Regions from separate parts of the Paenibacillus hamazuiensis genome, predicted to be linked through region 2. Evidence: riboswitches for the same ligand, from Rfam matches in the RefSeq annotation. Region 2 holds a riboswitch; each other region holds the start of a gene.
The links. Region 2 has a riboswitch for cyclic di-GMP ahead of MYS68_RS05340 (hypothetical protein). Riboswitches for the same ligand answer to the same signal wherever they lie in the genome.
Positions count from the first base shown of each region.

Region 1 (7,461 bases), 2.7 Mb from region 2:
TCGTCTTGGAGCGGATTTGGAAATCGTACGGAAGAAAACGGTAGTTCTGGCCGTTCCAGTGCGAACCGGAGCCGCCGAGCCCGTCCCCGATAATAAAAGACCCGTACGAGCGCATCGGCAGGGCGCGCATCTTCTCGTTATTGCGGAACGTCACCGTTTCTTTCGAAAGATCCTGCATCATTTCATGACGGAACGAATAGCGAAGCTCGTCATGAGACATATAGTAATCGCCGGTATCCCGGCCTTTGCCGCGTTCCAGCCCGACAACCTTGACTCCCGCTTTGGTCAGCTCGGCGGCGATGATGCCTCCGGCCCAGCCCATCCCTACGATAACGACGGGTACTTTAGGTAATTGATTAGCCATGGTCCCTTTCCTTTCTCCGGTTAGTGATTCAAATGATCGCGAAGACTTTTCGGCTTCATATGGATAAACCCGTCTTTTTCAATCAGATCCAAATAACTCATTTGGTTGCCCGGGTACTTTTTAAGCTCCCAGCCCATCATATCCTTATTGCCTCCGTACAGCGGATCCGAGTAAAGTCCTTCCAGCGTCAAGGAGTAAAGCAGGTTAAAAAACGTTTTCGTCGAAATGCCGGGCAGAGAAAACTCCTCCCCTTTTTCGAACACTTTCAAAACGTCGTCCTGCTCGTTTTCCGCGAGATCCTGGAAGCTTTTACTGTACTTTTTTTGACTGTAATCTTTCAGTCCCTTCAGCCCGAGGGTGAATATATCGGCCCGTCTTAGTTGGGTTTGGCTTCCCTGCGTCGCCTCCCCCTTGAAAAAAGGCCCCATCATATAATCTTTCGCGTTAATCCCCCATGGACCGGCAAGCTGATGATCGATGTAAATGGCGACGCCGATCTCCTTCGCCCCCGGGCCGAGTTCGTCTTTCGGGAAAATACGCTCGACCGCCGCCTCCGTAATAAAAAACTGCTCCTGGTTAAAAAACATCAACGCCTGATTGTAATCGGCGGCCTTCTGCTCAGCCGGATGCTGCTGCTGGGCCGGTTTTTTGCCGAGCCATAAACCGCTCATGGCAGCGCCGCCAAGTACCGCTCCCCCGATCGCTATTCCGGAAGATTTCAGAAAGTTGCGTCTGGACATATGTTTCGGGTTGTTCGAATCTTTGTTTGACACGGAAGCTCCTCCTTAAGATGGTCGATTATCGGACGATAAATTTGGATAAAGTTTCCTGAAGCTCTTGAGCCATTTGGCTGAGCGTTTCGCTGGATGCGGATATCTCTTCCATAGAGGCAAGCTGCTCTTGAGACGAGGCCGCGATCGCCTGCGCGTTCGTGAACGATTTATCCGAAATCGAGGCCACCTCGTTCATCGAGGAAGTGACCTGCTCGGTTCCGGCGGATATTTGCTCCGTGGAAGCGGAAATTTCCTGGATTTGCTCCGTAACGTGCTGAATGGAGCTGTAGATCGTTTCGAATACCGAGCCGACCTGCGTCATTAATTGCGTGCCGCTGTCGACCACGTCGACGCCTTCCTGCATAGCGTGAATCGCTTTGTCCGTCGTTTTCTGCACCTCTTCAATCAGCTCCGCAATGTTGGCGGAAGCCGTCTTCGTCTGGTCGGCAAGCTTCTTCACCTCATTGGCGACGACGGAAAAACCTCTTCCATGTTCACCCGCGCGCGCAGCCTCGATCGAGGCGTTGAGCGAGAGCATTTGGGTTTGGTTGGCAATTTCCCCGATGACATGAACGATTTCGCCGATTTTGGAAGAAAGCTCTCCGAGCTGCGAAATTTCCGACGAAGTCCGTTTGACGGTCGTCTGAATCGCATCCATTTGGGCAACCGCCTTTTGCACGACTACATTCCCCTGCTTGGCCTCTTCGGACGAGCTTAACGCAGCGTCGGACACGCTTGCCGCAGACCCGGCGATCCGCGTAATCCCGACAGACATCTCCTCCATCGCGGCCACATTTTGCTGAGCTGCCTGCGCTTGCTTCTCCGAGCCGCCGACCACATTATCGAGGGAGATGCCGATTTGCTTGGAAGACTCGACGTTTTGCGCCGAAATCGCCGTTAACTCCTCGGAGGAAGCGGCGAGATGCTCCGACGTTTGGTTGACCTGCCTGATCATCGCGCTGATGGAATCGAACATCACGTTCACGCTTTCCGATATTTGTCCGATCTCATCCCGCGTTCTTACGCCAAGCCGGGATGTCAAGTCACCCTCGGCGGCTTGACGGAGCGCGCCAGAAATAACAAGCAGCGGCTTGGAAACCTGCCGGCCCGCGATCAAAGAAACGAGCACGACCAAAATGCAGGCGACCACCAAAATGACAACGCAAATTTTCAAAAATTGGTCCCTGGCGGCATACACTTCCTGACTGTCCTGAGTCACCATCACTTTCCAACCGGTAGTAGGAACGGTGCTGTAGGCCGCCAATTTGTGCTTGCCTTCGGAGTTTACAAAATCGACCGTGCCGACGTCGTTTTGAAAAACCGTATCTTTAAACTGCTGAACTTGCTCGGGACTGAAGAAATCGTCCATTTTTTTGCCGTAATGGTCTTCTTTGGGATGGGAGATGAACGTTCCGGATTCCGACCACAAATACCCGAGTCCGGTATTGCCTATCTTGATCTGGTTGGTCAAGTTGCCCAGTATGGTGGGATTCAAGACGCAGTTGATCGTGCCCAGAAAATTATCGCCGTCCAGCAATGGAACGGACACGACAATGATGTATTTTCCCGTCTTCTGATTGATGAGCATATCGCTGATGGCCGGCTTCTTTGTAGACTTGGCTTTGATGTAATATTCTCTTTCCGCCACATTCGACGTTTGCCCCGACCAGTTCGTGCTGTTGGCGTCTTTATCGACATAAGCGTAATACTCGACCTCCTGGTCCACTTCGCCGATTTGTTTGAGCACGGATAAAATGTGATTTTTGTCCCCCGCTTTAAATTCCGGATGAGCCTTCATAATATTTTGAACGACGTTGATTTTATTCTGAATCCAATAGTCCACGTATCTGGATGTATCCTGCGCCACTTTGATCTCCTTGTCGTTGGCCTCCAGCGTCGTGGCCGAATTGGAAAGCTTCGTCAAAATCAGCGTGGTGATCAGCAGAGGCACAAGGGACAGCAATAAACAGCCGACGACCAGCTTGGCTTTAATGGAATTTTTCAAGCCCCACATCGTTCCCCACTTCAGTTTTTCTCTCATCTCTCTAATCCTCCTATCAAAGTGTGCATGACTATCTATCAGTGAAAACTATTTTCAAAAAAGAACAAAAAAATCCACCCTGACAAAGGATGGATTTCCCTATTCCCTTGTTCGGTAACCCGGCTGCCGTAGAAATAAATTTCCTTAGGCCCGTGGCTTTGCGTCCTCACCTTTCGGGGAGTTTGCCGTTATCGCAAGATAGATAATATGCAGTTTCTTTTTCTTAAACTATATTACGACAAAGCCGTCGAATTTACAACAATATTCAACAAAGTTAAATATTAACTTTCTGAAAACAAGGTCTTTTTTACCAGATACGAAAAAAATACTACGACATTTTTCATAGAAGTTCAATGCAAATTTTTCCCAATTGCTATATTACAGGAAGAAATCGCTCTCCGGACACATCTGCGCAAGCGCGATTCATATACGCAAAAAATACCCGCACTTCCGTTTGGCGAAAGATGCGGGTATTCGTTATGATTGGAACTCAAATGTGAATATGTCGTGCTTTCGCGCGGACGCCTATATCCCGGAGCTGTCCACCAGCTCCAGCTCCTCCACCCGCTCGAACTCGCCGAGCACCTTGTGGCGGAATTCCTGAAACGATACGCTGGCTCTTTTACGCGGATACGGCAGGTCGATCGGGATGATCGTGCGGATTGAGCCCGGTCGCGATTTCATGACGACAACCCGGTTCGCGAGAAACACCGCTTCGTCGATATCGTGCGTGACGAGAATCATCGTCGTTCCGTTTTCCCGCCATATATCGAGCAGAGCTTCCTGCATGTGGGCCCTGGTGAACGCATCCAATGCTCCGAACGGCTCGTCGAGCAGCAGCACCTTGGGCCTGCGCAGCAGCGCCCTGGCGATCGCCACGCGCTGCGCCATGCCTCCCGACAGCTCGCGCGGGTACGCTTTTTCGAAGCCCTGCAGCTTGACAAGCTCAATCAGCTCGTTTACGCGGCTGCGTACCCCGGGATCGCTCAGCGGCAAATCGGCGGCGATGTTTTTCTCCACCGTCAGCCATGGGAACAGCCGGTGCTCCTGAAAAATAAACCCTTTATCGATGCCGGGAGCCTTCACCGGACTGCCGCCGAGCTCGACCAGCCCGTCGTGTTTCGTATCCAGCCCGGCGATGATTTTCAGCAAGGTGCTTTTGCCGCAGCCGCTCGGCCCGATGATCGTAATGAATTCCCCCTGCTTCACATGAAGCTGAATCTGATCCAGCACCCGGATCGCCCCTTGCGGGCCGGCGAACGACTTGTTCAAACGTTCGATTTTGAGCTGCGCTTCCTTACTCATCCGAATCCCCTCCTTATTTTTGCGTACCTAACTCCTTCAGCGCCTGCTCGACATACTTGTTTTCAATAACCTTGGACGTATCGAGCTTTTTGTTGATCGCTCCGACGGAGTACAGGAAATCGGCCTGTTCCTGATGTGCTTTGGCATACTCGGGCGTTGCCGGCGAGAGGATCGGGCTGGAGTTTTTCAGCACCTGGTCGACGATCGCGCGGTCCAGCTTCTGCGACTTGGACAGCTCCTCGGCCACCTCGTCGAAATGTCCCGTATAATATTTGCGCGCCTCCTCGTAAGCTTTCAGGAACACGACGGCAAGATCGGGATGATCCTGCAAAAACTTCGTTCTGGCGATCAGGAAGCTTGGCGCGTTGATGTTCAGATCTTGCCCCGATACCAATATTTTCGCTCCGGTTTGAAACACCGCCGTCGTGGCGTAAGGCTCCCATATCGACCAGGCGTCGACGGCTCCGGAATCCAGTGCCGGTCTCGCTTCGTCCGGCTGCAGCTGGATTTCCTTCACATCGCTGCCCTTCAGGCCGGCACGGTCGATCGCCATGTATAAGAAGTTGTAGGCGCTGCTGCCTTTGGCGACGGCGATTTTTTTGCCTTTTAAATCTTTCAGCTCCTTGATCGGGCTGTTTTTCGGAATGACGATAAAATTGCCGGTTTTCCCGTCCGAAGTGACCGCGATCGCTTTAAAATCGACGCCGCCCGTCTGTGCGGAAACGACCGGCGTTCCGCCGACGGCGCCGAAATCGATCCGGCCCGCGGCGATCGCCTCAAAATGCGGAGGTCCGCTGGCAAATTCGGTCCATTTGACTTCCGCGCCTGCTTTGGCGAACGCCTTCTCGAAATAGCCCTTTTCCCGGGCATACGGGAAAATGCCCGTCTTGCCTTGTACGCCGATGTTGACGACGACCTTCTCCTTGGCCGCTCCGGATGCCGGCTGCGCTCCTCCGGAAGCTGCGGCGTTCGAAGAGCCGGCGTTTTGCGCGGTGCCGCAGCCCGCCAGCGCTGCCATCCATACAGCCAGAACGATGCCGAAAAATTTCTTTTTGCTGCCGATAAGGACTTTTGCCATATGCTCATCCCCCGCTTGATTGGTAAGTGAAAATGAATTATCCGCTGCCCTTTGGCGGTCCAATAGGGAAAATCGGCGTTTACCATGCCGGACAAAAAAAGGAGACGTCCCTCCCCGCTGCAAAGCGGGCGAACGTCTCCGGTGGTCCGGTAGAATACACTTTAATTCCGATTGGATTTATATGATTTAAAGATTAGCATGAAGGCGAATGTCCTGTCAATTGAAATTTTCCGCTGCGCTAAGTCCAGCCGAGCGCTTTTTTTCCGGCCTCCAGCGCGGCCACGATGCGATCGACGTCGTATACGTTGCCCCGCCACGTACCGCCGCTGACCGCCTGCAGAGCGGCCCACAGCCGGGTGTCGTCCGGCAGGGCGCCGTCCGGCTTCATCTCCGGGTGGAAGGGCCGCTGCGCCAGCACACGCGCGCCTTCCTCCGGCGTATACAAAGCGTCGTCTTCGCCGATGAAATTGACGCTGCCTTCCAGCTTGCCCCGATCGACGACGATTTCGATCAGATCGCCGTCGCGCAGCTTTCCGATCGGGCCGCCGGCCAAAGCCTCCGGACCGACGTGTCCGATGCACGCCCCCGTGGAGACGCCGGAAAACCGCGCGTCCGTAATGAGCGACACATGTTTGCCGAACGGCAGATGCTTCAGCGCCGAGGTGAGCTGGTACGTCTCCTCCATGCCGGTTCCCGACGGGCCGCGGCCGAGCAGCACCATGACGTCGCCCGCATGAATGCTCCCGCTCTTGATCGCGGCGATCGCCGCCCGCTCGGTGGTGAACACCTTGGCTCTGCCGGTATGGCGGTAAACGCCGTCCTCGTCCAGCACCGTCGGATCGATCGACGTCGACTTGATGACCGAACCTTCCGGAGCGATATTTCCGGTCGGAAACGTAACCGTCGAGGTGATGCCCATCTGCTTCGCCTTCTCCGGTCCCATAATAACCGTGTCCGGGTCGACGCCGTCCTTCTCGATCAGCTGCCTCCGCAGCTCGTGCCGGCGCGGCGAGTCCGCCCACCAGTCGAGCACGTCGCCGAGCTTGCGTCCGGTTACGGTAAGCGCCGTTTCGTCCAGCACGCCGAGTTTTCTCAAATGCAGCATCACCTCCGGCACCCCGCCGGCCAAAAACACGCGAACGGTCGGGTGGTATATCGGGCCGTTCGGCAGCACGCTGACGAGCCGCGGCACACTGCGGTTGACGCGGATCCAGTCGCTGACCGCCGGCACAGCGAGACCGGCTGCATGGGCAATGGCGGGAATGTGCAGCAGCAGGTTCGTCGATCCGCCGAACGCGGCGTGCACGGCCATCGCGTTGCTTATCGACGCGTCGGTCAGGATGTCGCGCATCCGCAAGCCTCGGGCTTCGAGCGCCATGACCGCCCTCGCCGACTGCCGGCCGATCTCCTCCCATACCGGCTGGCCGGAAGGGGCGAGCGCCGAATGCGGCACCGCGAGGCCCATCGCCTCGGCCACAACCTGCGACGTCGCCGCCGTGCCGAGAAACTGGCAGCCTCCCCCGGGCGTCGCGCAGGCGCGGCAGCCGAGGTCGGCCGCCTCGTCCAGGCTGATCTCGCCGCTGGCATAGCGGGCGCCGATCGTTTGAATTTTGCCGGCGTCCTCCCCTACGCTCGGCGGCAGCGTTACCCCGCCGGGCACGATCACCCCCGGGAGGTCGTGCATCCCGGCGAGCGCAAGCATCATCGCCGGCAAGCCTTTGTCGCACGTGGCGACGCCGATGACCCCTTTGCGCGTGGGCAGCGAACGGATCAGCCGGCGAAACACGACAGCGGCATCGTTGCGGTACGGCAGCGAATCGAACATGCCGGTCGTCCCCTGCGACCGCCCGTCGCAAGGATCGCTGACGTAGCCGGCGAACGGAATGCCGCCGTGCGCGGC
Region 1 is NZ_JALRMO010000001.1:3,981,030-3,988,490, forward strand. It holds gene MYS68_RS17430 (GMC family oxidoreductase) at 1-364, opposite strand, end outside; gene MYS68_RS17435 (gluconate 2-dehydrogenase subunit 3 family protein) at 385-1,137, opposite strand; gene MYS68_RS17440 (methyl-accepting chemotaxis protein) at 1,163-3,178, opposite strand; cyclic di-GMP riboswitch class I at 3,289-3,375, opposite strand; gene MYS68_RS17445 (ABC transporter ATP-binding protein) at 3,704-4,483, opposite strand; gene MYS68_RS17450 (aliphatic sulfonate ABC transporter substrate-binding protein) at 4,497-5,561, opposite strand; gene MYS68_RS17455 (YjhG/YagF family D-xylonate dehydratase) at 5,800-7,461, opposite strand, start outside.
Region 1: it holds a riboswitch for cyclic di-GMP, as region 2 does, so the genes downstream of both, MYS68_RS17440 (methyl-accepting chemotaxis protein) here and MYS68_RS05340 (hypothetical protein) in region 2, are expected to answer to the same signal.

Region 2 (7,461 bases):
TGCGCGCGTGCAGAGCGCGATCGGGTTCGCGGGCAGCTCCGCGTCCACGAACACCCGCGCGACGTCGCCGCGCTCCACTTCCGTCCGCACTTCCAGCGCGGACGACAGGCACGCTCCGAAGCCGGCCATGACGGCGCGGATCGTTTCGTTTTGCCCGCCGAGCGTGAGCGCGGCGGCGGGCGGCGGCAGCTGATGCGTGCGGCACAGCGCGAGCAGCAGCTCCTGCATCGAGCTGCCGGCCTGCCGCATCACGAACGGTTCGCGCAGCAGCTCGGCGAGCGGCGCATGCTTGCCGGCAAGCCGGTGACCGCGCGGCACGACGAACCAGACCGGATCGGCGAGCACCTCTTCGCGGCTGATGCCGGACAAAGCGGCCGCGGCGCCGCCGACGACCGCCAGGTCCGCTTCGTACCTGAGCAGCCGCTCGTACGCGTCCCGCGAGTTCGTCGCGGTCACCTCGAGCCCGACGTCCGGGTACGCTGCGGTGAAGCGGGCCAGCCAGCCGGGCAGCAAAAAATTCGCGGGCAAATACGTCGCGGCGATGCGCAGCCTGCCGGACCGTCCGGCCGCATAATGCGCGAGTCGCCCTTCGATATCCCGCTCCAGCGTAAACAGCCTGCGGGCTTCGGCGTAGACGGTCTCGCCGGCGTCCGTCAGCAGAACGCCCCGGCCGTGAGGAGCGAGCAGCGTGAGGCCAAGCTCCTTCTCCAGATTGCGGAGCTGGGCGCTCACCGCCGGCTGGCTGATATGAAGCGCCTCCGCGGCTTTCGTGACGCCTCCTCGTGACGCCACTTCGTAAAAGATGCGCAGCGCATGCAAATTCATCGGAAGTCACCTGCAATTCATAAAATGAATTGATGAAAACATAAATAATATATATTTTATTTATAACCGAAAACCGCTTATTGTAAAACCAGGTCTTCCAATAAAACAAGAGGCGGTGCGTCATTATGAAATGGGCTTGCATGACTTGCGGGAAACAATATGCGGAAACCGGCCGTGCGGCATATTATTGCGAATGCGGTGTGCTGCTCGATATCCGGCATGATTTTGCCGGTGTGGACACCGAACGGCTGAAAGCTCAGTTCGCCAAAAGGCTGGCGGAGCGAAACGGTCCGTACGCGAGCGGCGTTTGGCGGTACAAGGAGCTGATTTTGCCCGAGCTGGACGACCGGCACATCGTGACCAAATACGAGGGCAATACGGGATTATACGCTTCCGAAGCGATCGGCAGGTATGCGGGCATCCGCACCGTATGGCTGAAGGCGCTCTCGGAAAATCCGAGCGGCTCCTTCAAGGATCACGGGATGACGGCGGCCGTCTCGTACGGTCGGTCGCTCGGCTATCGCCGCTTTGCCTGCTCGTCGACGGGCAACACTTCCTCGTCGCTCGCGATGTATGCGGCATTCGCCGGGCTGGAATCGTACGTGCTGCTGCCGGGGCAGGGCATTTCCTTGAACAAGGTGCTGCAAACGCTGGCTTATGGAGCCAAGGTGCTGACGATTGAAGGGACTTACGACGACGGCGTCCGATTTTGCGAGGAACATGGCGAAGTACTGGGACTGTATGTGTGCAATTCGATCAATCCCGTGCGAATCGAGGGGCAAAAAAGCATCGTGTACGAAATCGCGCAGACGCTAAAGTGGCAGCTGCCGGACTGGATCGTGCTCCCTGGCGGAGCATTGAGCAACGCGACGGCGCTCGGCAAGGGGCTTGCCGATTTGCACCGGCTCGGTTTTATCGGCAAGCTGCCGCGGGTGGCGATCGTGCAGGCGGAGGGAGCGAGCCCGTTTCACCGGATGGCGCGGCGCGGGGATCGCATGCTTGTGCCGGAGCCTCGCCCCCATACCCGGGCATCCGCGCTCAACATCGGGCATCCGCCCAGTTGGAGAAAGGCGCTCCATTACGTCTTGGAGCAAACGGACGGGGTGACCGTGTCCGTCAGCGACGAGGAGATTATGGACGCGAAGGCGCATGTCGACGCGAGCGGCATCGGCTGCGAGCCGGCGTCCGCGGCGGCGGTGGCCGGACTGCGCAAGCTGGCGCGCGAGCGGTGCATCGATAAGGACGAAACCGCGGTTTGCCTGCTGACCGGCCACATGCTGAAGGATACCGATGCGCTGCGCGAATACCATATCGACGAAGCGTTCGGAGCGAGGCTCGCTAATCGCATCATGCCCGTCCGGCTTACCCCGGAGGAAGTAAGCCGCCATCTCGGCGAAATGTGACCCCCGGCCGCCGCAACGAAACACCGTTCGTATGGTTGCTTTCCTTTTACGGTTTCATTACAATAGAGGGAAATGCAAATTTTACGAATATGGGAGATGCCGCATGAACGTTAAAATTACAAGAAACGCAGCCAAGGTGCTGCTCGCCGAAATGGAAAAAGAAGAAAACAAGGAGCTGAAGGTGCGCGTCGTCGTGACGCATAAGCATGGCGATCACGCCCATTACGGCCTCGGCCTCGATACCCCGACGGATAAGGATGAAGTCGTTTCTACGGACAAGCAGATCGACGTCATCGTCGAAAAAGGCGAGCCGCTGCTTGACGGCATCAAAATCGACTACTTGTATTTGCCGCAGGAAGGCTTCGTCATTACGAACCCGAGCAAAGGCAACCACGGCGATCACTGAGATGGCTAAAAACGACATTCGGATTTGCGACAAATGCAAGCACATCAAGCTGAAAACATTTTTGCCGAAGCTGCAAAAAATGGCTCCGGACGCGGACATCAAGGTGGCGTGCAAATCGTACTGCGGGCCGTGCTCGCGGTTTGCGTTCATTTACATCAACGGCCGGTACATCACCGGGGCAACCGAAGACGAGGCGCTCGAGAAGGCGAAGAAATACGTGAAATAACGACGCAGGCTTACGGCTTTGCGTCTTTTTGCTTTTCGGCTTGTATCGCTTTATTTACAAAATCTTCATATCCCGCTCATCTTCCCGAAACATGCCGAAATTATGCTGATTGGAGTGCATTCGCATAATGATGGGGAGGGGCATTTAATGAAAAGATGGTTTAAAAAACGCAGATGGCTTATCGCAGCGCTGGCTGCAATGACGTTAGCCGGCGCGCAAATCGCCGGTGCGGAGGAAGGCGGCATGAAGGCGGTAGGCGTCAAATTCGGCTTATGGTCGAACGGGAAGGAAGTTAAAACGGACAAGGACCCGGTCATCATCGACGGCAGCACCTATGTGCCGCTTCGCACTCTCGGCGAAGCGCTCGGCAAGCAGGTCGAATGGAACGAGTGGACGCAGTCCATCCGGCTTAAGGATGTTCCTAAAGTAGCAGCCGTTCACGAGTGGAAAAACCCGTCCGAGCTCGCGGCCGGCATTAAAGACGGAGGATTTTCGGGCATGGTTCATCTGCCGAATGATCCTGCCGACGTATTTTACGTTGTGGAGGACCGCGGACCTAACGGAGAATTCGGTAAGGACAAGCTCCGCACCTTCCCTGCGGAAAACTTCGTGCCGCGCCTTCAAAAAATCAAAGCGTCGAACGGAACGATCGAGGTGCTGGAGACGATCCAGCTGCATCTGCCTGCCGGCAAAACGGACAAGGTCACGCAAAATGCCAATCTGACCGGCCTGCCGAACCTGGAAGGACCGGACGAGGTTCCGTACGACATCACCGGCTCCAAGCAGCTTGCTTACGATCCGGACGGGCTCGATCTGGAAGGCATTGCATATAGTCCTGCCGACGACACGTTCTGGCTGTCCGACGAATACCGCCCTTCGATTTTGCAGGTAAAACGTGACGGTACGATCGTCGGCCGCTACGTGCCGCAGGGGATGAAGGACGCTTTGGTCAAAGCCGGCGCACAGACGGAAATTTTCGATACATTGCCCGCCGTCTATGCCAAGCGGATATCGAACCGCGGCTTCGAAGGCGTCACCATCACTCCGGACGGCAAATATTTGTACACGTCGATCCAAAGCCCGCTCGCCAATCCGGACAAGAAAACCGGGGAAGCATCGCGTAACCTACGCATCTTGAAAATCGATCTGGCGACCAAAAAACCGGTCGGCGAATACTTATACATCGCGGAAAATGCCGGAATGTTCGCCAAAGTCGCGCAGAAGGATGTCGTCATCAGCGATCTGGCCGCTGTATCTGCCGACGTGCTGCTTGTCGACGAGCGCGACAAAAATTCCGGAGCGGATGTCCAGCTCAAGCGCATTTATAAAGCCGATTTCTCCAAGGCGACGAACCTGCTCGGCACGGAAACGAGTGAAAAGGATTTCGAAAAGCTTTCCGCCGATCAGCTCAAAGAGCAGGGGATCGTGCCGGTAGCGAAAGAGCTGGTTGTCGATATCGCGAAGCTCGGTTATCCTTACGAGAAAATCGAAGGGCTTGCGGTAATCGATAAAAATACGATCGCATTTGTTAACGATAACGATTACGGTGTGAACGGTTACGACGACAATGGCAAACTTCAAGTGAAAAATGTACCGACGCAAATGTACGTCATTCAGGTGAACGAAGATCTGTATGAATAAAGTTGCGGCATGCATATGGTAGGGTCTCAAGGAGAATCCGGCTCACGGGTTCTCCTTTTTACCTGTCCAGATGATTAAATTGGGTCTTTCGGCTCTGTTGATTTTTTATAAAATAGGTAATTGGAAATATCCCAATTTCCTGCCTCATCCCTTATTCTAATTATGGAGAAAAGTTTACAAAGTACGACAACATTCGCGTCATCCCGATAACGGCAGAACTGATGAAAATCAGCGTCGCAAAGCTACAGGGGCTAAAGTGCATCTGCGCAAAGCCAGCCAGCTACCGAAGGATGAGGGCTGCATGACCCTCTCCGGTTTATTTGGTTGATGCATGATATTTTTGAGGGAGATGAGGACATGCAGTTCGAACAAACGGTATATACCAAGGTGGGTTCTGACGAAATAGGAATCGTTCCTTCCGACGAGGGCCCGCAGCTCACGATCAATTGTGAAGTATATCCGCTGCGCGAGAGGTGCTGGGACCTTGAAATGGTGATCGGTAAAAGTCATTTCATATGCACTATCTATTGGAAGGGCGAGGTGAAGCTGTCGGTACGTTTGGACCGGGGGCACGATTTTTTTCTGAAGTTGTTCGGCTATTTGCAGGAAAGACTGGCCCAGCCTCATCTGGTTTAATTTGAAGAAATAAAGTAATCCCCCGGTAAGGCACTTATCTGGGCGAATGCACATACAATGTGCTATACGTTCAGAAAGCCTAATCTGGGAGGAAAAATCGTGGACCAAACCGCTTATTTGGAATCCGCATTGTTTGAACACCGTTTTTGGCTGCAAGTGCTCGGCGACCATGCCCGTTTCATTCTGAACGCCCTGCCGGTCAAAGAGCAGGCGGAGGCGGCCCGGGCCGCCGGCTTTATCGAAGCGTTCGACAGGCTGCTTGAAGCGGCGCGGGGTTCGGCGCCGGACATAGCCAGGCTAAACAGGGCGGCCTATGAGAAGGCTGGAGAAATTCGCGCCTTCAAGCTCCATTTGCTGCGCCGCCATTTGACGGAGCAATTTGATTTTAACTTGCCGCCTACGTTTGTCAACCATATGGTCAACGAGGTAGAGGAGTATTTGCGCGTTCTCGGTGCTCTTGTTGCCGGAGAACTACCGCCCTTATATCATGAAACCCACCACCATATCGTATGGCTGGTCGACGCAGTCGGTCATGCGGCTTCGATTGCCGGCAGCCTCGATTTTACGGAGAAGCGGCTTATTGAGATGAGCCAAACATTCGAGAAGCATTTCCAGGACTTTTATTTCAAAGCGGTGGAGCTTGCCGGATATTTGCGGGCGCAGATTGGCAAGTTTCCCGCCTTATCCCGGTTCAATAAGGAAGTGGAGCTGGAGATGGTGTTGTTCATGCAATTCCTTGGCGAGCTGGAGGAAATGGATTTGAAGCTCGAACTGCTCGGCACTTTATCGCCGCTCATGGCCGACCATATGTACCGCGAAGAATGTTATTACTTGACGAAGCTGTCTCTGGTATCGGAGATCAAGGCTCCTGCATGCGACCCAGGCAAGCCGAGAGTGGAGTAGTCCGTTTTTCGTATCGCACCGTCCCGGACAATACAGGTCCGGGACTGTTTTTTTTAAAATAGTGAAGCCTAAAATTTAGTAAAATTTTATTGTCGCATGAACCGGCATGCCTTTATAATTAAGAAGTATGAAATTACATAGTACCGCGGAACTAAGAGGGGGAGCCAACATGCGATTGATTACACGTTCGGATTTCGACGGCCTTGTATGCGCCATGCTGTTCAAGAAACTGGGTATGATCGACGAGATGAAATTCGTCCATCCGAAAGATGTGCAGGATGGATTGATTGAGGTTACGGAAAACGATATTTTGGCGAATGTGCCTTACGTACCGGGCTGTGGCCTCTGGTTCGATCATCATTCGAGCGAGATCGAGCGAACCGCCGAACAGGCTGGCGTGAAAGGCGAGGTGCGCGTCGCTCCGAGCGCTGCCCGCGTCGTCTATGATTACTACGGGGGAAAGGAAAAGTTCGGCGATATCGACAGCATCATGGAAGGCGTCGATAAAGCGGATTCCGCACAGTTTTCCAGAGAGGACATTTTGAATCCGAAGGGTTGGGACCTTCTTTCCTTTATAATGGACGCCCGCACCGGCTTGGGGCGTTACCGCGATTACCGGATCAGCAATTATCAGCTGATGGAGGAACTCGTCGATCATTGCGCGACGATGTCGATCGAAGAGATCATGCAGCTGCCTGACGTTCAGGAGCGCGTGAAGCGTTATTTCGAGCTGGACAAGGAATACCGCGAAATGCTTGCCAAATATACGCGGGTGGACGGCAATGTGATCATTACCGATCTGCGCGATGTGGACCCGATTTATCCGGGCAACCGCTTCATGGTTTACGCTTTGTACCCGGAACAAAACATTTCCATTTGGATCGTCGACGGCCGGAACAAACAAAACTGCGTGTTCGCTTGCGGGCACAGCATCGTCAACCGGACATCGAAGACCGACGTGGGCGCTTTGATGCTGACTAACGGCGGGGGCGGCCATAAGGCGGCCGGCACCTGCCAGGTGCCGTACGAGCAAGCGGCCGAAGTGCTGCAAAAGCTGGTCGATACGATGAAGCAAAACGGATAATCACAAGGAAGATAAGCCGTTCGGAATTGCGCCTCGGGGCGCAGGTCCGGCGGCTTTTTTGAATAAATGTATATTATAAGGAATGGTAAGTAATACAAATATACGTTTTGAATGCTCGACGCATCTTTCATGGTCATATTCGGTAAGGAGTGAGCGGTATGGATGTGCAACATATTATTTCAAAAATTGTCGAAAATCTTAAGCAAATCGGCGGTGTACAGGCTCTGGTTCTTGGCGGTTCAAGAGCCAGGGGGACTGAAAATCCCAAATCCGATATCGATATTGGAATTTATTATAGCCCGGGCAGCGGGTTGGACATTGCCCAACTTCGCCGAGC
Region 2 is NZ_JALRMO010000001.1:1,272,585-1,280,045, forward strand. It holds gene MYS68_RS05315 (LysR family transcriptional regulator) at 1-825, opposite strand, end outside; gene thrC (threonine synthase) at 951-2,228, shown strand; gene MYS68_RS05325 (iron-sulfur cluster assembly accessory protein) at 2,332-2,634, shown strand; gene MYS68_RS05330 (YuzB family protein) at 2,636-2,860, shown strand; gene MYS68_RS05335 (esterase-like activity of phytase family protein) at 3,008-4,501, shown strand; cyclic di-GMP riboswitch class I at 4,703-4,789, shown strand; gene MYS68_RS05340 (hypothetical protein) at 4,859-5,137, shown strand; gene MYS68_RS05345 (DUF2935 domain-containing protein) at 5,237-6,040, shown strand; gene MYS68_RS05350 (DHH family phosphoesterase) at 6,210-7,124, shown strand; gene MYS68_RS05355 (nucleotidyltransferase family protein) at 7,283-7,461, shown strand, end outside.

Region 3 (7,461 bases), 1.6 Mb from region 2:
CCGCTAATCCTCCCTAATCGGATCAAACCTCCTCACTACTTTACCCGGTACGCCTGATAAGTGACCGGGAACTCGTCGCCTTGCAATATCTCGCCGGCCGGCACGTGCACATGGGCTTCCATCGGATGTTTGCCGGTCGGCACGTACCGGGTGTGACCCGGCATGTAATGAACGGCGATGGCCCGGCGTTTTCGCTCGGAGCGGTTGTGCGGGCTGCCGTGCCAGGTCAGGCTGTGGTGGTAACCGACCTGGCCTTTTTTAATTTCGAACGGCACCGCTTCCACCACGGCGCCTTCCGGCAGCAGGTGCGGCGCTTGGTGGTACGGCTTGAAGTCGGGCGTGCTCGCCAAATACTTTTGCTGATCGCCCCACTTGTGGCTGCCCGGCACCATCCACATGCAGCCGTTTTCGATGGTCGCGTCGTCCAGAGCGACCCAGGCGCTGACCAGATCGGCAGGTTGGATAATCGGCCAGAGCGGGTGGTCCTGGTGCCATTTCGTCGGCCCCCCTGTAATCGGCGGCTTATATTGCACCTGGTCGTGCCATATGCGCACCGTATCGGTCCGCATCAGCTGGGCGATTTCTTCGCAAATGCGCGGGTTGCAGGCGTGTTGGAAGAAGGCGTCGCTGGCCATCCATATGTTCACGATCTGTACGACGGTTTCGCGGCTTGTGATGGACATTCCGTAATCGGCGCCGCCATCCAGCAAATTGCGGTTAAGCACCGGCTGTTTTACGGATTTGCCGGCAATCACCAAATCCAGATCCTCACGCAGACGCTCCACCTCTTCGTCGCTGAGAACGACATCGCCTTTAAGAAAACCGTTCTCGTCAAATTCTTTTATTTGCTCGTCGGTCAACATGGCAATCATCCTTTCCGAAGGTTAGGTTTCGGTAAGACTTACAATTTGAGAATAGCAGGAAATCCGGTTCATTGTCGTTAGAGCTTTCGCAACATAAGTTGCACTTTTCACACAAGTTGTCTGCTGCAACGCTTTTTGCATAAATTGTCTGCTATAATATGGAAGGATGTGAACAAAGGAGCTGAGAACATGCAGAGTCATGTCCATGTCGGGCCGCTTTCCGCGCTCAGGCCCACCGTCAATTTTGCCAACCGCATGAGCACTTCGCCGAGGCAGGAGTGGGGACCGCGCATCATACCCGACTGCCAGCTGCTGTACGTCATCTCCGGACAGGCGGAGCTTGCGCTCGGCCCCGAGCGGTTTCTTCTAACCGCCGGAGACTGCGTTTTTTACGGCTCAGGCAGTCCGCACCGGCTGATGTCGTCGGAGTCCGATCCGTTCATGTTCGCAAGCATCCACTTTAACTGGGACAGGGAGTCGCCGGAGCCGGTACACCCTGTTCCGGGAATCGTCAATTGCCGGTTCGAAGACTTGTCCACGCCCGCAGCCGCTTATTTTGTTCAAGTAAACGAATACGGGGATATCGCCATCCCTCACCGGTTTGCGATCCCGAATCTGGAAGGGCTGTTCATGCAGGTGGTGCGCGAATACCGGTTGGAGGAGATCGGATACGCGTCCACGCTGCGGGCGCTGTTGACCCAACTGCTCGTCGTGATCGTTCGCCATCAGATCAGCGGGCTGCAGACTTCGGCCGACAGGAGAAAAATTGCTCCGGCCCTGGAGGCGATACGGAAGCATCCGTACATCAGCTGGAAAACGGAAGAGCTGGCCGGCATGTGCGGCTATCATCCGACTTATTTCGCTGCGCTGTTTCGGGAAACGGTCGGACATTCGCCCAAGCATTACCTCGTTCTCGAGCGCATACGGAAGGCGAAGCAGCTGCTGCTTGAAGCGGAAACGGTCGAAGAGGTGGCCGAGAAACTGGGCTATACGAGCATTCATTATTTCAGCCGCAACTTCAAATCGGTGACCGGACTTACCCCGTCAGAATTCAGACAGCAAAGCGTCGAGCTGTAACCATAAAAATTTGGAGGTCAGATGCAAATGAAAATCGGTCAAGGCGAGTTTCAGTATGAAGTCGTAAACGGCTGGGCACGGCTGCCGGAACATGCGTCATTCGGCTATACCCACGGAATAGTTGTCGATTCCGAGGACAACGTGTACCTATTTCACACAGGGGCTCCGTCTTTGATGAAATTTGACCGCGAAGGTCGTTATTTGTCCGGCTGGGGAGAGTTTCCGGGAGCCCACGGATGTCTCCTGCACGAGGAGGCGGACGAAGCTTATTTATATTTGACCGATACAAAGCTGGGGATTGTGGTCAAAACGACGCTGGACGGCAAAGAAGTGCTGCGGATCGGTACGCCGGAAATGGAAGGAGTGTATGATACGGAGCGCAGATTCGTTCCGACCGACGTCGCCGTGGCGCCGAACGGCGATATTTACGTGGCCGACGGATACGGACAATCGTGGGTTCACCGATACGACCGACGGGGCGAACGCATCCAATCGTGGGGCGGCAAAGGATCGGAGCCGGGCCAAATGTCGTGTCCGCACGGCGTATCCGTATGTCTCCGGGGGAAAGAACCCGAGCTTTATGTCGCGGACCGCGGCAATAACCGGATTCAGGTTTTTACCTTGGACGGCGTACACAAAAGGTTTGTCACGGACGATTTAGATATGCCGTGCAGCTTTTACTTCCGCGGCGGGGAAACGTATATTCCGGATCTTCACAGCAGAGTCACGATTTTGGACGGCGGCGACAGGCTGATCGCCCACTTGGGCGAAGATCCGGAAGCTTTCCGCCAGACGGGCTGGCCGAATTTGCAGAAATCGTATTTCCGGCCGGATAAGTTCAGCTCGCCCCACGGGATTTGTGTAGATTCCAAAGGCGATGTGTATGTGTCCGAATGGATTTCGGACGGGAGGGTGACGAAGTTGAAACGAATGTAAATAAAATATTTTCGAAAATTCAGAAAAATGATAGCGCTTACTAGTAAAAATATGTTATTATTTTTGTAGAATTATATTATCGCTTAAATCGTCGAAAGGGCAAAGCCATTGAAAAATGGCGGCGCAAAGCTACAGGGGCTAACGTTAAGGGACCCCCATAAGACATTATCTCCAGCAGCAAAGTTGATCTTCGCTTTTTGGGGGTTCAAGCTAACAATGCCAGCCAGCTGCCGAATCGAGCATCCTCCGCCGATTTATGCGAATCATGCAAAGGAGGCAGTGTTATGTTGTCCGAATCGCTCCGAATGTATTTGCTGATGGCGGAAATCAAAGCTTTAAAACAATGCATAATCGACCGATACGAGCAGTGCGGAAACTTTCGTGACCCTGTCCTGCTTAAGCTCAGCCAAATTTTGGACAAAAGGCTGAACCGGCTCAGCCGGTCGCAGCTCAAGCAGCGATTGCAGGCGCACGCTGTCTTGGAGCATCGGTAAAGCTAAAAGGTACGCATAGCGGAACATTGTCTGGAATAGAAGTCTGAGAAATCAGGCTTCTTTCTTTTTTGTCCGGCAACTGCGGTTTAAAGTAAAAAAAACACACCGCATTGTAAAAACGCGATTCTTTCGGCCTTAATTGAGAGCGGTTACAATGTAGCTATGACAAACAGGAGGTGAAGAACGTTGAATCCTGCGACTTGGGGGAATAAAGCGGGAAATGCTGCACAGACCGCAAAACCGGCAACGGCGTCCCGCTCCATGGGCAGCTTTCGAAGACGGAAAGCGTTTTGGTGTTATTTGTTTATTTTGCCGCAGCTTTTGATGTTTCTTGTATTCACGCTTTATCCGATCGCGATGAGCTACGTTTACAGCTTTTACCGCTGGAACGGATACGGGCCGCTTGAGGAATTTGTCGGGTTTGGCAATTTTGTGGAGACGGTGTACGACCCGGTTTTTTGGAACGCGTTCAAAAACAACTTTGTTTTTATGGTCTCGTTAGTTTGCGTGCAGGTGCCGCTCGCGCTTATCCTCGCGATCGTTCTCAATTCCTCATGGCTTAAAGGTTCCGCCGCTTACCGGGCGATCTTTTTTCTGCCGGTCGTGACGACTACGGCGGTGGTGGGGCTGGTGATGCGGTTTATTTTCGGCGCCTACAAGGGGCTTGTCAACGAGGTGCTGATCAAGCTGGGCTTGCTCGACAAGCCGGTCGACTGGATCGGCTCCATCGATACGGCGCTGCTGATCGTTATCGTGGTAGGAATATGGAAAAGCTTCGGGATGAAAATGATCTATTGGCTGGCCGGGCTGCAGTCGCTGCCGAAGGAAATTTATGAGGCGGCCCGCGTGGACGGAGCAAACAGCCTGCATCAGTTCCGCTACATTACGGTGCCGCTGCTTCTTCCGGTGGGAAGCGTCATCGTGCTTCTATCGGCCGTTAACGCGCTGCACGTCTTCGATCTGGTCAAGGCGATGACCGAGGGCGGACCGGCCTTTGCTACGGATATGGTCGATCTGTACATTTACCGCTACGCCTTCTCGAGCGCCGGGGAAGCGAGAGTCGGGTTTGCTTCGGCGGCGGGCATTTTTTACGGCATTGCGGTGCTGTTCATCTCGCTGCTACTCGGCGCATTGGTCAAAATGACCGGTGGCAAGTCATCGCAAGGACATTGACATAGGGGGAGAAGCTCATGCATCTGCAGGGAATATATCGCGGGCTGCCGAAGGCGCTAACGCACGCGGGCTTGATCGCAGTCGGGATCGTCTGGATTTATCCGTTCATATGGATGGTCGCCTCATCGCTCAAGACGAATTCGGAATACTTGACGGGAGGGTTGTCGCTGCTGCCGCAAAAGCTGCAGTTCGAGAACTATGCGCGCGCCTGGAAGACGGCTCATTTCTCGACGTATTTTTTCAACACGGTCATCGTTACGTTGTCCACGGTAGCCTTGGTTGTCCTGCTTTGCTCGCTGACCGGCTACGCGCTCGGCCGTTATCAGTTTAAAGGTCGCATCTTATTCGTTTCCGCAGTGACGGCGACGATGTTTATGCCGAAAGGATTTACGATCATTCCGGTATATTCGCTCATCAATGCGATCGGCCTGAACAACACGCTGCTCGGCGTCATTTTGGCCGAATCCGGCGGGGCGCACGTGCTGTTCATCCTGCTGTTCATGACCCATTTCCGCGGGCTGCCCAAGGAACTTGAAGAGTCGGCCGAAATGGACGGCTGCGGGTTTCTCCGCACCTTCGTGCAGATCATGCTGCCGCTGTCCAAACCGATTATCGCCACTACCGCCATCATGCAGTTTATGTGGACTTGGAATTCCTTCCTCATTCCATTAGTATTTACTTTAGGCAAGGAAAACCTGCGTACGTTGGGAGTGGGGATGTATCAATTCGTCGGAGAGCACAGCATCGATTACACGGGGATGGCGGCGGCGGCCAGCATCTCGCTGCTGCCGATCATCGCGATTTTTCTCTTCTTCCAGCGATATTTCGTGGAAGGAATTGCAGGTTCGGTCAAAGGATAACGGGGCGGGTGTCCGGCTATGCTGAGGCTTGGAGAAAAGCTGCTTCTGGCGCTCAAGGATGCCAGCGTCGTCAAAAAGCTGTTCCTCGCCTTTTGTCTGGCCAGCCTGATTCCGCTGCTCATGTCGGCTTTCGCCTTTCATAAAAGCGCTTCCAAGGTTCTTGAGGAAGAGCTTGCGGTCAATACCGCGGAAATACTCAAGCAGGTGGACAGCAGGCTCGGCTCTTTTATCCAGGAAACGGAACGGATGGCAAATATGGTCCGCTTCGCCGAAGCGACGATCAATTTTATGGATTTGCAGGAGCTGAGCGACGACCTGTTTACGATTCAAACCTACGGAGAAATCCGCAAAATGCTTTGGTCGATCGCGAATCTGCGCAGCTTCCTCGCGGGAATTTACATTATCAACGATCATGGTCTTGCGGTCTATGCGAACTCCGAAAACCGGATCGTGCAGACGAAGTACGATTTTTCCTCGCAGAGCTGGTATCGGGAAATCAAAAATAACAAGCAGTTTCGCCTGTATCCCGCGCGGGAGCAGGATTATGTCGATCGGCAGCCGGTGGTGAGCTATGCCGGGCGGATTTTCGACGTGAACCGCAATCTGGACAGAGGCACGCTGCTGATCAATTTTCAGCCCGACGTCATCGCTTTTATGACGCAAAACATCCAGCTCGGCAAAACGGGATACGTGTTTCTGATGACGCCGGACGGGAAACGGGTCAGCCAAGGGGGCAAATTTCCCGAGGGCCTTATCGCTCTGCCCGAATTTGTCGAAGGACTACAGAGCGAAAGCGGCCATCTTATCCTCCCGTATAACGGGGTGAAAACGATGGTCAGCTTTTTTACCTCGCCGGCGACCGGCTGGAAAATTGTCGGTGTCGTCCCTTTCGAGGAAATCGCCGGGGGCATTCAAAACGTGCGTTATACGCTGTATGTCATTCTTCTGCTGGCTGCGGTGCTGATCGCCATTTTGTCGGTTGTTCTTTCGCGGGTGATCACCCGTCCGCTCAAAAGGCTCGAGGACAACATGCGCAAGGTGGAAAGCGGCAATTTTACCACCACGGCGGAGCGGTGGAGCCGCGACGAAATCGGCCGCCTCGGCAAAAGGTTCAACCGCATGGTGAGCGAGCTCGAACGGATGCGCGAGGAGATTTATTTGTCCAAGCTGCGGGAATACAAGCTGGATATGCTGCACAAGGAAGCGGAACTGAAGGCGCTGCAGGCGCAAATCAATCCGCATTTTTTGTACAACACGCTGAACACGATCGCCTGCATCGGGGAAATTAACGAGGTGGAGGAAATCTCCGTGATCAGCGGCTGCCTGGCCACGATGTTCAAATACAGCATAAGCCCGAACCATTATGCGACCTTGCACGAGGAGCTGGAGCACGTTGGCGCCTATATGAAAATTATCGGCATCCGCTTCCGCGAACGGATCCGGTTTCATCTTGAGGTTCCGGATGAGCTGATGAGCGCGCATGTTGTCAAGCTAACGGTGCAGCCGATCGTGGAAAACTGCGTCAACCATGGGCTTAGTCGCAAAATAGGAGAAGGCAACATCTGGGTCCATATTTTTTCCCGTGAGGAGAACCTCATTATCCGTATTGTCGACGATGGAGTCGGCATGACGGAGGAGAGACTCGCCGAACTGAACGGGCAGTTAACCCGTCCCGGTCTTTTGGAGCGCCGAATGAAGGACCATATCGGACTGCTTAACGTTCGCCAGCGGCTTCATTTGCATTACGAAGAAAGAGGAAAAATTCATCTGAACAGCAGGTTAGGCCAAGGCACAGTGGTGGAAATCGGGATCCCGATGGGGACGGCGTGAGGAGGGAGCGTCATGTACAACGTGCTCGTCGTCGATGACGAATCGTGGATGTGCGAGGGCATGGTCCATATCATTCACAAAACAAACGAGCAATTCAGGGTCGTGCGGACGGCGGAAAACGGTCTGGACGGCCTTGCCGCGCTGCAGGAACGTCAGGTGGATGTTGTGGTGGCCGATATATGCATGCCGGGCATGGACGGACTGGAAATGCTCCGCCGGATGCGGGAG
Region 3 is NZ_JALRMO010000001.1:2,918,011-2,925,471, reverse strand. It holds gene MYS68_RS12805 (phytanoyl-CoA dioxygenase family protein) at 36-863, opposite strand; gene MYS68_RS12800 (helix-turn-helix transcriptional regulator) at 1,053-1,940, shown strand; gene MYS68_RS12795 (NHL repeat-containing protein) at 1,968-2,876, shown strand; cyclic di-GMP riboswitch class I at 2,965-3,022, shown strand; gene MYS68_RS12790 (Spo0E family sporulation regulatory protein-aspartic acid phosphatase) at 3,161-3,370, shown strand; gene MYS68_RS12785 (carbohydrate ABC transporter permease) at 3,557-4,543, shown strand; gene MYS68_RS12780 (carbohydrate ABC transporter permease) at 4,561-5,403, shown strand; gene MYS68_RS12775 (sensor histidine kinase) at 5,422-7,233, shown strand; gene MYS68_RS12770 (response regulator transcription factor) at 7,246-7,461, shown strand, end outside.
Region 3: it holds a riboswitch for cyclic di-GMP, as region 2 does, so the genes downstream of both, MYS68_RS12790 (Spo0E family sporulation regulatory protein-aspartic acid phosphatase) here and MYS68_RS05340 (hypothetical protein) in region 2, are expected to answer to the same signal.

Region 4 (7,461 bases), 650 kb from region 2:
CGGTCAGCTCGCCGCCCCGCGTCTCTTTGCCGGACGCGTCCAGCGTAATCGGATAAACATGAAGCGAACCCGCAACCAATTGCTGCGTATCGTTGAACAAATCGGTTAAGACCGCATCCGTTTGCGCTATCGTCTTTTCGTTGTAATTGTATTTGACGGACCAACCGACGGTTTGCGTCTTCGAATCATAATCGGTTGTTGACTTGGCCAACGCGCTTCCGTACTGAACGTTAACGGTAGCCGTTGCACTCGCCGGCGTTTTGTTACTGCCTGCGAATGTTGCCGTATTGATAAACGAGACTTTATCCATATCGTTGATCGGCGTCGTAAACCGGATGCGGTATGCATTCTGCATAGGGTCGTCCTTAAAGCTGACTTTCAGCAAATTTCCGGTCGTATCCACCGTATAACGATCGGGTGTCACAGGCGCGCCTTGGCTTACCGTTCCGTCCAGATTCACATTCAATTGATAAACGGCCACTGTGACCGGCGCCGAAAGCCCGGCCGGAATCGGATCCGTTACCACCGCGTTTTGCACGGAATCCAGCATCTTGTTCACGTCGACGGACCAATTGATATTTTTGGCATTAAAGCCATCGGGTGCGCCGCTTTTATCTATCGTCGATACCGCGTTTGGCTTGAATCGAAGCGTAAACACCTGATCGCCGCCGTGGACCGGAATGACGATTGTCTGGGTGGTGCTTCCCGTTATTTGCTTAACGTCGAATTGCGTGTTGAAAGTGAGAATGCCATGAACGTAGGAATGCGATTCGATGTAGTCGTTAAAAGTCATCGCGACCCGATGATCGGCTGCAGTTACCTGAAACGTTCCGACATCGTCGTCATCGATTTTCAACAGACCTCCAAAATCGTTAAACAATAAAAATTGCTGCGGCAGCGAAAACGTAAATGTATCCCCCGCACGGTAGCCATGACCGTTTGGCAGCGACCACGCGTAGTCGAGCCGTACCTTGGAGCCCTGCTCGTAAACGTTGTCCGTTACTACCTGACCTTGGCTGTCGTAGACCGCCATCGTCACGCTGGTCAAAATGTTTTCCGGAATAGCCGAAGCTCGGGCCACAGCCAAGCCGAATCCGTTCAAAACTTGCATTAAAATCATAAGTGCGACCAGCATTGTGCTGATCTTTCTCTTTAGCATTTGCTTCTCAACGCCTCTCCTTCTCCTCTTCGTCCCATTTTTTTCTCGGTCTAGTTGCCTTATTTAAGATACCGATTGTTCCGGTCATGTCCGTTTTTCCATCCGTCCCCCTCCTTCTGCATAAAATTGGATTTTTAAGGCCCCTGTAGCATTCTAAAATATGGATCTGAACTTTTTCTAAACAACGCAAAAAAACCGCCTCGAAACAAAGGCGGGTATCGGTATTCGGGATGTTTGACAAGCGGCGTATCAATATATTTTGCTGACGGTATAATCCTTCGCATCTTTTACCAACGGAGTCTCTTGTCCGTTTTGCAGTCGGACGGCGTCATATGTAGTATCGATGGTGATCCACTCGCCGCTCTCTTTCAAAAAAACTTGATTCCAAGCGTGGTATGTATCGGGCGCTTCGTTGGCATACCCCATAACGAGACGGGTCGGAATGTCGACACTTCTCGCCATTGCGGCAAAAGTTGCCGCAAAATCGTAACAAATACCTTTCGAAGCATCGTAAATTTCGTCGAGCTGAGGGAGATAACCGGCATCCACGCCGCTCGCTTTCTCGTAATCATATGTAAAATGCTTGGTAATATAAGCATAGATTGCGGCAACTTTGTCTTTGTCCGACCCGCCGCCGGCAGTTAATGCCTTGGCTTCGACGACCGGTTTCGATTCCGGCTTCCAATCGATCATCGGGATAGATTGTAAAAATACGGCATTTTCGTTATCCAGCTTTAAATCCAAGCTTTCCTGCGCGATGACTTTATATTTGCTGCCTTCCGCCGCCTCCGCAATCAGAACGCTGTAGCTGCCGTTTCCAAGCTGCAGCGGATAACGTCCGCCTTTGACCAGCGCATAATCATATTTAACGCTCCCTTTGGCAATGCGGACTATCGCTTTCGCGTCTTTATTGTCGGGATAGTTCACCGTAATGATTCCTTGACCCAGAGAGCTTTTGTCGATGACCGCCGAAGCGGCTTCTATGCCTTGCGGCGCAGCGATCAGTAAGAACAACGCCGACAACACGGTTACGAGAGCCCTGGAAAGCATAAAAAAACTCTCCTTTCGGTAACTGGCTGCCATCACAGCACGAATGCTGCGGAAGGCCCTGTAGCTTTGCGTCTTTGGCTTTCGCCAAATTTGCCTTTATCGGTGGAAAGAACCGAAATCATATATGAATGATGAAGAAACTTGTCTTATTTTGTAATGTACCACATATTCAAAGCTTTGACCAGAAAAAAATTATTTCCCGTCTTCAATCAATTTTCCTTTGACCGCAATTCGGTGGGTCGGGTTTTCCATAGGGTGGCAGGTGATCAAGGTAATCTCCCGGTCTTTGCCGTTTCCTTTCAACACCCAAACCTCCTTCGGCAAAACGTACAGTTTTTCTTCAACTTTGTAACGGTAATTGCGGCCGCCTGCGTCCACCTCGACGATATCTCCCGCCTCGACCTCGTCCAATCTGTTGAAGTTTTTTCCGTAGGTCAGATTCCTGTGCCCGGCGATCGCATAGTTGCCGACAGCTCCCGGTCTTCCGGTATTCTCGATGCTGGCAACGGAGATTTTCATATTTTTTGCCGTCGCCCCTTTGAGGATCGGCAGCTTCAAATTAATCTTGTCTATGACCAGAACGCCCTCCACGTTTTCGTCCGCAACCGGGGTTTGAACCGGAATCGGAGCTGCAGGTTGTTCCGCGCGCAAAGGCATAAGCGGAGCGCCGGAGAGCAAGCGTTCTTCGGGCACGGGCGCAGCGGAGACATCGGGCGCCGGCCCCGTCTCCGGCTCCGTTCGATCGAGAAGCAGCAGGTTACTTTCCCACTGCGCCAAAATTTTTTGCTGCAGGTAGCTCTCATAGCGGTCGTTCACCGTAGGATAAGCGAGCAGACCGATGCCAAGGATCATGCATGCGGCCGGAATCATTTTCTTTATCGTTGCACGCAACCTGCCTCTACCTCTCATGCTCTAATTTGTTTCGGTATTATTCGTTCCATTCCCTTTTGCGGGCCGGACCTCCGTTTTCTACCGGAAGCGAAAAACCCGGGATCTTCACTTTTTTCATAGTGTCGTCTCCCGGGTCCAAAAATAAGCATTCAATTCCGTCTTGTTGCGAACAGGTTTAATAAGCGAGCGAGAACAGCCCGTTGATGTGCGACAAATACCGCACGTTGCTCGCTTCCTTCATCAGCGATGCCGGCGTGCCTTTCAGGCGCAGCTGGCTCCCGCCGATCGTGCCGATCGCGTCCTTGCGTCCAAGGCTGGCGAGCGTTCCCGAGAATACCGGCTTAAACTCCTTCAAAGGCAGCCCTTTGAATTCGGCGTACAGGTTGTAGCCGACGGTTTCGCCCATCTGCCATGCGATCTGCGCGCTTGGCGGATACGGGCGGCCTTCCGGACTCATCACGACGGCGCTGTCGCCGGCCAGGAAAACATCCGGATGCGAGGTCGACTTCAGGCCTGCCGTCACGGTGGCGCGGCCGCGGTTGTTCTCGATGCCGGAAGCGGCTACCACGCTGTTGCCCGTGACGCCGCCGGTCCATACGAGCGTGTTCGTCTCGATCGACGTGCCGTCCTTCAAAATGACATTGCGGCCCTGCACTTCCGTTACGGCCACGCCGGTCAAAATTTTGACGCCGCGTTTTGTAAGCGATGCATGTGCGCGCTCCACAAGCTCCGGCGCAAAACCCGGAAGAATGGCAGGGCCCGCTTCCACGCAGTAAAGCGAAATGTCATCAAAGTTAACACCTTTTTGAATGCACAGCTCCGGAAGCGTATCGACCATTTCCCCGATCAGCTCGATGCCGGTCAAACCGCCTCCGCCGATCACGAAGGTTGCATCCGCTTTGTTGCCGGATTCGCGGTACGCGTCGAGACGTGCGGCCACATGGGCGCGCACGCGGTTTGCTTCCTCCACCGACTTCAGCGTCATGCTGCTTTCCTGAAGACCGGGAATGCCGAAAAACGCCGTTTCGCTGCCGAGCGCGATGACGAGCTTGTCATACGCCGTAGTCAAACCGCTGGCAAGACGCACCTGCTTGCCGTTCAGATCGATGCTCTCTACAGAATCCACCATCAGCTCAACCTGCTTGCCCTTGAGCAGCTTGCCGAGCGGCAGCGCGACATTGCCTTCGCTCACGCCGCCGACCGCGAGCCGGTGCAGCTCGGTAACAATTTGGTGGGAAGGCGTCTTATTGATCAAGGTGATCGCCGCATCCTCGGATTTGATGTATTTCCGTGCCGTCAGGGCGGTAAGCAATCCGCCGTAGCCGCCTCCCAAAATGACAATGTGCTTCGCCATGAGTAATGTCCCCCTTATCTCTTTTTCTCCGCCAAAACATCAAGGAATGCCTGGGTGAAACGCAGCGTCTTCTGCATCTGCGGATCCTTCAGCATTTTAAGCAATCCGAAAACGCCGATCGTCGGCGCGTTTTCCGCCTCGGCGCGGTCGTTCGCTTCGATTGCGGCGACGGCAATGCCCTTCGCCTTGTCCTGTATCGGCTTAACGAACTCTTCGAAGCCGTGCTTCAAATCGTCGATGAAGACGCGGTCGTTTGCCACCGTTTTAACCAGATCGTACGCCTGCGTCAGCGTATTCACCATCTCCGTGATTTTGGGTAAATTGTTGACAAGCTCGGTCAGCGATTGCTGAACCTCGGGCTTCAGCAATTGGTCCATAATGGCCATATCAAGCTTCTGGGTCGTGGTTGCCGCCGTCTCTGCGACCGCAGTCTGTACTTCTTGCACTTGTCCTTCAGTTGGGGACATGACTTGACTCCTCCTTTTTCCTGTGAGCATTCCTGACTCTGGTTGTGATTTATTTCACATATCAAACCTTAACTTAGCTAGTTTATACCGATTTTCTCCATCTTGCAAGTAACTTTTTTGTGAAAATTGCAACCGCAGAATAGGGAAATTATGGTAATGAGGAAAGTGAAAAAAACAATGCAACACGAAGTCGCATTGTTAAAAAGCACTCCCTTTACGAAAGTCCCAGCCGCTCGTACTGCTCCTTTGGCGCGTCGTGCTCCATAAGCGCCTCACGCAGCAGCGCCGTCATTCGGCGTTCGGCTTCTTCATCCCGAAGGGGACGGCTCTGCCCGGCATCCTCGCGAATGTCGAAGAGCAGATGCTGCCGGATATATTCGCCGTTCACATGAAAGGATTGCGTCCGATCCTTCATCTTCACGTTATCTCCGGGTATTTTATATACGGGGAAACCGGTCCACGAAAGGAACGGGCCCATCTCGATCCGTCCCGGGTCCGCAATATGGTCGGTCCCGTAATAATGACCGATCGTTGTCGGCATCGCGGTGTACAAATAGATCGGCGAATTGTCTTCGTGAACCGAAGCGCGGAAGTATGTATACTCCCCATCCGTCACGTTGACGTTTTTGCCGAAGTATCCGTATAGGGCGCATTCCCGGATGGAGAATACCTCCTCGCGGATGAGCGGCAGCCACGACTTGCCGTGCAGCTTGTTTCGGCAGCGGCTTACGTCCACCCCGTAATGGTCAAGCAAGGTCGGGAACAGGTCGACGTTTTGCGTCAATGCGTCCAGCCGCTTGCCGGCATGCAGATCTCCCGGCATGTGAACCATTAGCGGAATGCGAACGATCTCGTTGTAAGCGGGCATCACATTTTTCGCCATAAAGCGGTGTTCGCCCAGCATATATCCGTGGTCGGAGGTGAACACGATCATCGTATCTTCCCACAGCCCGTACCGGTCCAACGCATCGAGCAGCCTGCCCACCCAGCGGTCGGTCATGGTCAGAAGCGCCGCATACCGCTTGCGGATATGCTTCAAGGCGCCGTCCGGCACATTGACCCGCCCGTATTCAGGCCAGTAGTAGGAAGGGCCGTCGTAGTCGTCCCCATACTCCTGCAAATAACTGTCCGGCAGATCGAACGGCTCATGCGGATCGAAAGCTTCCACCCACAGAAGAAAGTCGTCCGCGTCGCGGTTGTTGTCCAGCCAGCGGATCGCCGATTGGATCGTCAAAGGCGAGGAGTAGTCCTCTTCCGACCGAAACTGCGTCCTGTTCAGCTCATATTGCGGAACGAATTTGCCGAGATGATGCTCGGGACGTTCCCCCTGCTTCACCCGCGACACCCAGGGATCGCTTTCCTGCCCGCGGATAAAGTCCCACGTGTCAAATTGCTGGCAATAGTTTTCTCCACCGACCCGAAAATAATGATAATGATCCGTTGAAATATGGGAGTAAATCCCATGGTTTCTTAACACCTCGGGCAGCGTCTGGTCAAACGGTTCGATTGGTCCCCAGTTTCGCTCCAAAAATCCCAAGCGGCCCGTAAGCATATCCCGGCGGGCGGGCATGCAGGGGAGCGAGCCTGCCCAATGGTTTGTGAAGACGACCGAACGGGCCGCGAGCCGGTCTATATTCGGGGTTGATATGCCGGACGCTCCATAAGCGCTTAAATAATGGCGGTTCACCGAGTCGAGCAGAAGCACGATCGCTTTCATGCCGTTCCTCCTCTCCGCAGCGGCACGGCCCCGTTCAGCAAAGGATCTTCCGTGTCGCGCATCCACTTCTCCAACACGTCGGCTAGCTCCCTCATCGTTTCCCGATAGGCCTCATTGTGAGCCAGATTCACCCGCTCGGCCGGATCCAGATACAGATCGAACAGCATCTCCTGCGGTTTTTCCGTACGAAGAAACCCGTTGTCCAGCAAAAAAGAACGATAGCCGCTCGTATCGAGATTCGGCGTCAAATACGCCGTTTCTCCGTAATTGCGGATATATTTATATCTGTCGCTGCGAACGCAGCGCATCGGCTCGTACTCCACATGGTGGTTGATTTCCGCAAACGCGTACGGGCGGACGGATTCCGCCCTCCCCTCCAGCAGCGGCAGCAAGGAGCAGCCCTGCAGCCACTGCGGCGCCGCCAATCCGGTCATCTCGCAGATCGTCGGGAACAGGTCCAGATGCGATACCATCGCATCGACCGCCTCGCCTTTCCGGTGCCGCTGCGGGGTTCTCATGATCAACGATACACCGATGCCGGCATCAAACAGACTGCATTTCATCTGCGGGAACGGCAACCCGTGGTCGGTTGTAAAAATAACGAGCGTCTCATCGGCAATCCCCGCATCTTCGATCGCCTGCAAAACGATGCCCGCGCACCGGTCGGCCGCTTCCGCGGAGGTCAAATATTCGGCCCACAGCCGGCGGTTGGCCTCATTGTCGTGCATCAAGGACGGCGGCATCAAATAAGCCGTCTCCAACGAAGGCGCAGCCTTCGGAAAGTTCAAATGCGTATTAAACATGCCGAACGATAAAAAGAAAG
Region 4 is NZ_JALRMO010000001.1:618,524-625,984, reverse strand. It holds gene MYS68_RS02525 (collagen binding domain-containing protein) at 1-1,159, opposite strand, end outside; gene MYS68_RS02520 (transglutaminase-like domain-containing protein) at 1,409-2,209, opposite strand; cyclic di-GMP riboswitch class I at 2,224-2,314, opposite strand; gene MYS68_RS02515 (class D sortase) at 2,402-3,100, opposite strand; gene MYS68_RS02510 (NAD(P)/FAD-dependent oxidoreductase) at 3,276-4,454, opposite strand; gene MYS68_RS02505 (helical membrane plugin domain-containing protein) at 4,469-4,921, opposite strand; gene MYS68_RS02500 (sulfatase) at 5,136-6,638, opposite strand; gene MYS68_RS02495 (sulfatase family protein) at 6,635-7,461, opposite strand, start outside.
Region 4: it holds a riboswitch for cyclic di-GMP, as region 2 does, so the genes downstream of both, MYS68_RS02520 (transglutaminase-like domain-containing protein) here and MYS68_RS05340 (hypothetical protein) in region 2, are expected to answer to the same signal.